2 regions of the Clostridium sp. BJN0013 genome follow, and region 2 is predicted to be linked to the other one. Evidence: riboswitches for the same ligand, from Rfam matches in the RefSeq annotation. Region 2 holds a riboswitch; the other holds the start of a gene.
The links. Region 2 has a riboswitch for S-adenosylmethionine ahead of AB3K27_RS16135 (O-acetylhomoserine aminocarboxypropyltransferase/cysteine synthase family protein). Riboswitches for the same ligand answer to the same signal wherever they lie in the genome.
Positions count from the first base shown of each region.

Region 1: another riboswitch for S-adenosylmethionine. It lies ahead of metA (homoserine O-succinyltransferase); the one in region 2 lies ahead of AB3K27_RS16135 (O-acetylhomoserine aminocarboxypropyltransferase/cysteine synthase family protein).

Region 1 is NZ_CP162495.1:1,997,509-2,000,728, forward strand. Features, by position in the region: gene AB3K27_RS10285 (PLP-dependent aspartate aminotransferase family protein) at 1-344, shown strand, start outside; gene metA (homoserine O-succinyltransferase) at 464-1,378, opposite strand; SAM riboswitch class I at 1,525-1,630, opposite strand; gene AB3K27_RS10295 (hypothetical protein) at 2,425-2,886, shown strand; gene AB3K27_RS10300 (hypothetical protein) at 3,037-3,220, shown strand, end outside.
Region 2 is NZ_CP162495.1:3,105,314-3,108,533, forward strand. Features, by position in the region: gene AB3K27_RS16130 (homocysteine S-methyltransferase family protein) at 1-937, opposite strand, end outside; SAM riboswitch class I at 1,195-1,304, shown strand; gene AB3K27_RS16135 (O-acetylhomoserine aminocarboxypropyltransferase/cysteine synthase family protein) at 1,464-2,744, shown strand; gene AB3K27_RS16140 (aconitate hydratase) at 3,012-3,220, opposite strand, start outside.

The DNA of each region.
Region 1 (3,220 bases), 1.1 Mb from region 2:
ACCCAGTAGTAAAGTTTGTAGCATACCCTGGACTAGAAAGCCATCCGCAGCATGATATTGCCAAGAAACAGATGAAAATGTATTCGGGGATAATTTCTTTTGCACTTAAAGCAGATGTAGATACACATAATAAATTTATTAATTCACTGGAATTGATCACTCAGGCCGTTTCATTAGGGCATGATGAGAGCTTAATTGTTTATACTGGCCCAAATGATGAGAGAATTAACTTTTACCCAGAGGTGTTTAAGGATGGATATGTTAGATTTAGCATAGGACTAGAAAGTGCTAGTGATATTATATCTGATTTAAAACAGGCCTTGGAAAAATGCGGATTACAGTAAGTTGGTAAATAAAAATTAAGTAAGCATTATCTGGAGAAATACTTACTTAAAGAGCAGATTTAATTTTTATGTAAATCTGCTCCTATTTAGTATAATAGAATTATTTTAAATAGATATTATTATAGCTTATTCAAATCATAAGGTGTTTCCTGATATACATAATAATTGAGCCAATTTAAAAATAGTAGGTTAGAATGGCTTTTCCAATTTGATAAAGGGGTTTTATCTGGATTATCATCTGGAAAATAATTTTTGGGTATATCTATAGGTAAATTCAGTGCTATATCTCTTTCATATTCTGATTTTAATGTTAAAGTATCATATTCAGGATGTCCAGCAATAAAGATCTGGCGTCCACCTTTTGTCGCTACTATATAGACACCAGCTTCCTTGGATTCAGAAATTATTTCTAGTTCAGGAATTTTTTCGATATCCTTTCTTTTTACAAAGGTATATCTGGAATGTGGCGCATAAAATATATCATCAAAACCTCTAAAAAGTTTAATATTAGCCCTATTTATAGTATGAGAGAAAACACCGGATATTTTTTTATCCAGCATATATTTTGGAATTTTAAAGTGATGGTAAAGTCCTGCCTGAGATCCCCAGCATATATACATAGTTGAATAAACATTTTGGGTACTCCAATCCATAATTTCAGTTAATTCTTTCCAATAATCAACGTCCTCAAATTCAAGTTTTTCTATGGGTGCACCTGTTATTATCATACCATCGAATTTTTTGTTTTTTATCTCTTCAAAAGTTTCATAATATTTAATTAAATATTCTTCAGGAGTATTTTTTGAATTATGAGACTTTAAATACATTAAAGATATATCAACTTGTATAGGTGAATTACTTAACAATCTTAAAAGTTGTATTTCAGTAATGGTTTTAAGGGGCATTAAATTTAATATAATTATATTAAGTGGTCTTATATCTTGTCGTACTGCATGATTTTCATTCATAACAAATATATTTTCAGCTTTTAATACTTTAGAAGCTGGAAGATTATTAGGTATATTTATTGGCATAAAATCCCTCCTTAAATTATAATATTTTTAGTGGTAATCAAATAAAAATCTTATTATTCAAATTTCAATTTTGGAGTTAAAATAAAATAAAAGTTATTTTTCTGTAAGAAAAATAACTTTTACAATAAACTAATTTGAAATTATTTTCCTTATCTCTCAGAAATAATCTGCTGGAATTAACACCATACATTTTAATAAAATGTTGGTTGTCGGGTTTCATAGGGCCAGTCCCTCCGCCGCTCTTGATAAGATTAAATTTGATTTTATATTACATGCTATACTAAAATTTCATTTTTGTCAATAATTCATTTTAACTGAAGACTAATCGATTTAAAGACCGGATTCTCTAAATTTATGTTCTGAAGTTCTTATTAAATTATGTAAAGGCCGTTTTAAAAGTGACAAAAGTAAAAATACACAAGAAAAATCATAATTATTACTGCTTAGTTTATTTTGAATATCTTTTAATTCTTTATTTAAATTTATGTAATAATATATTATATTACTGACTAGTCAGTAATATAATTAAACATCTTTTTTGTACTGGTGTCAATAAATTAAACCATGAAATTTATTGATTAGTCTATTTATTCTCTTAGACTTTATCTAAATCTAGAAATCATTTAACATAAATAGTATATGAGAATTAAAGCATGGCCAATCTTAGATAAAAAAGAGTATGCTGTTTATAGAGTAGTTAGTAAAGGCATAATAGGAGATAGGCTGGCGTTAAAAATGCCTTAAATACGAAACTTATATAATTTATGGATTATGTGATATAATAATATGTAATGTAGATAAAGTATTAGTTCAGTAACAAATTGTATAAAAAATTTTAATGAATAAATATTTATTTTGAAATTTCACTTTTTATAATACCTTAGTTTTTTCAAAATGAGTATAATCAGTGTAAACCATGTTACTGGTTATAAATTGTTAACAATATTGACACATAAGTGTAATAACTATTTAGTAATATGTAGTAATATTCATTATTATAAAATTATTATAAAAGCCTTTTTAGGCGGAAATGGAGAGAAATTATTATGAAATTTAAAGGTAAGAGTGCATTTGAAAAATCAGGTAAGTTTTCCAGCTGGATTGCTTTTTATATTGCTGCTTTAGTCACAGCATTGGTTGGAATTGCATTATTGGTAAATAATATTATATTATTTAGAAAGACTGTAAATCAATATGTAGCTCAAGGGTATTCTGCAAATATTGTACTTGAACAATTAGTACCATCTCAATTATTACCTGGAATATTTGAGTTTATTGGTGTGTATGGGGGAATTGTATGTATTTTAATAGGAATAGGTATAATTAATAAGAAATTTTCAAAACTTTTTGGTAAATTATATAATTGTGATAATAGTTTAGAAGAAGATATGCCAGAACAAGAGGTTATCGAAGTAAATCAGGCAGAAAATGTAGAAACTCCAAAAAACACAGAAATGGATAAATACGATGAAAATAAGGGTATAGAAGAGACAAATAAAGAACAATAGCCAGTAAAAAAAGTTTTACTTTTTAATCTTAAGTCAGTACATATTAAACATATAATTATATAAAGAAAAATAATTTATATTATTTTATTCCAATATTAAAAAAAAGATTATATAATTTAATTAAAACAAAAATATGGGGGATGTTTGCTGATGGATTGGAAAGAAAAGTATATTTATGAATTATGCAGTAAAACAATTGATGGCGAAAAGGCGTTAAATGCAATTAATAACTTTGTAGCTGAGATGAAAAACGTATTAGACAAGTATTATGTAAAAAAGTCTACTATAGAAATTGATGAGGATAAAAATACTATTAAAATTTATGGAAATGTTA
Region 2 (3,220 bases):
TTTCACCTATTACAACTGTATCTGTAGCAGAGCATACTGCTGTATAATTTTTTTCTGCTATATTTAAAGGTACTAACCCTTCTAAAATTTTTCTACACATTCTTATAAATTCTGGAGTAGTACCACAACATCCACCTAAAACCCTAACCCCTTTTGTGGCCATAGTTAATACATTCTCTGCAAAACCTTCAGGGGATACATCATAAATTGTATTTTCCCCATCATACCTTGGAAGTCCTGCGTTAGGTTGTACCATAACCGGTATGGAAGAATATTTTAAAATTTCTTCCACAATCCCTTGAAGCTCTTTAGGTCCTAAAGAACAGTTAACTCCAAGAACATCTACCCCCAAAGCTTCCAACACAAATACCATAGTTTTAGCATCCGTACCCATAAGAGTTCTGCCATCCTCTTGAAATGTCATTGTACAAAATATAGGAAGACTACTATTTTCTTTTGCTGCAAGGATAGCTGCTTTTGCTTCATATAAATCAGTCATAGTTTCTATTAAAACTACATCTGCACCAAATTTTTCGCCTATAATGATTTGATTTTTAAATAATTTATATGCACTTTCAAAACTTAAATTCCCTGTAGGCTCCATAATTTTTCCAATAGGTCCTATATCAAGAGCCACTAATTTATCTCCTGCTTCCTTTTTCGCAAGTTTTACTCCCGCAGAAATCACATTCTCTATAGTATAATCAGAATACTCATATTTCAGTTCATTAGCTCCAAAAGTATTAGTTGTTATGATGTCTGCTCCTGCATCTAAGTACTTTCTATGTATTTCCCTTATTATTTCAGGATTTGTAATGTTAAGTATCTCCGGTAATTCTCCCAATTTAAGTCCTGATTTTTGAAGCATTGTTCCCATAGCTCCATCAAAAAAAATAAATCTATTATTGAATTTATTTACTAAATTTTTAAAATTCATTATGTCTCCTCTTTTCCCAAGTACTCTATACCTGATTAAACTATAACTTTATATTTATACATATAATACACCAATTATTTATCTATATACATTTTAATTATGTCCTCACTCTTATTTCCCATAATAAATATTTTAATATTGCTTGTCAACATTTTTACAATGTTTCTACTCTTTAAAAAATAATTTAATTATTTTTTGTTTTTCTATTGACAAGTATTATATATATCTGGTATTATCTTTTCAATTGAATACGGAACTTCTTATCCAGAGCGGCGGAGGGACTGGCCCTATGATGCCCGGCAACCTGAATGATTTTTTATTATTCAACGGTGCTAATTCCAGCAGGTTAAAACCTGGAAGATGAGAAGCATGAAGGATATCTTCTTGTAACTTATCTTACAAGAAGATTTTTTATTTTTTACTTTTCTGCGGATTACCAATAAGAAGTTTCGTGCAAGATATTAAAAACTTCAAAAAAATCACAAATAAATACTGTCAAATAAAAACTATCAAGGAGGAATATATAATGAGTGAAAAAAAATTATCATTTGAAACATTACAAGTACATGCAGGGCAAGTGCCAGATCCAACTACTGGTGCAAGGGCAGTTCCAATCTATCAGACTACATCCTTTGTTTTTAAAGATGCAGATGAAGCTGCAGACTTTTTCCAATTAAAGAGACCTGGAAACGTGTATGGTAGAATAATGAACCCTACTGAAGATGTATTTGAACAAAGAATAGCAGCCCTTGAAGGAGGCTCTGCAGCTCTTGCTACATCATCAGGAATGGCGGCAATTTTATACTCCATACTTAATGTAGCAAATTCAGGAGATGATATAGTCTCAGCCAGCACACTATATGGCGGAACTTATGAATTATTTAAGGTGACTTTAAAGAAACTTGGAATCAATGTAATATTTGTAGATCCGGATGACCCTGAAAATATTAGAAAAGCTATTACTCCTAAAACTAAAGCAGTTTATGGAGAAACAATAGGCAATCCAAGAATTAATATTTTAGATATAGAGGCTGTGGCAAATATTGCCCATGAGAATAAAATACCTCTTATTTTAGATAATACATTTGGAACACCATACCTTGTAAGACCAATAGAATACGGTGCAGATGTAGTTATTCATTCTGCAACCAAATTTATTGGAGGACATGGAGCTGCAGTTGGTGGAGTTATAGTTGACGGTGGTAAATTTGATTGGGCAGCAAGCGGCAAATTTCCTGATTTCACCACACCTGATGAAAGTTACGGTGGACTTGTATATTCAGACTTGGGTGCTGTAGCTTTTGCCACAAAGGCAAGAGTTCAACTTTTGAGAAATACAGGTGCTACAATTAGTCCTCAACATGCCTTCTATTTTATTTTAGGTTTAGAATCATTATCCTTGAGAGTTGAAAGGCACGTAGAGAACACACGAAAAATAGTAGAATTTTTAAATAATCATCCAAAAGTTTCCTGGGTAAATTATCCTGAACTAGAAAGTAGTCCATATAGAGAATTATCCAAAAAATATTTTCCAAAAGGAGCAGGTTCCATATTTACCTTTGGAATAAAAGGTGGCCTTGAAGCAGGAAAGAAATTTATAAATAGCCTTAATTTATTTTCACTACTTGCAAATGTAGCAGATGCTAAATCCCTTGTGATTCATCCATCAAGTACTACCCATTCAGAACTTAATGAGGAGCAGCAAAAAACTGCTGGAGTTACTCCAGATCTCGTAAGACTTTCCATTGGAGTTGAGGGTGTTCAAGATCTTATAGATGACTTAGAACAAGCTCTTGCCCAAGTTTAATATAATACACTGTGATTAATTATTTAAAACTCCTCCTACAAATTAAATAATTAATATCCGCTTATTTAAAAAGCCATGATCTAAATGGGCGGGGCAAATTATACTAATTCTTGTAACAAAAATAGTAATTATATGTTACATCACCTCCTAATTTATTAAATAAGATAGTCCCTAGATTTTTCTATAAATATCTAGGGACTATTATTGATAAAGTATTAATTATTTTTTTAAATTTCTTCATTTACCATATGTTTCACTATAAAAATTTTAGTTGTTACTCCTCTTCACTAAATTCAACAAACCTCCATATCTTATCATATTTCTCTGCCTATCTGTAACATCAAATAACATTTTATATTCTTCACCTTTAGTTTTATTAGTTACTATAATAATATTATTATCAATTTGTGTTAATGCATCTTTAATTTCCAATTCATCCATAGTTTCTATTCTGTCATAGTCCTCTAAATTTTCAA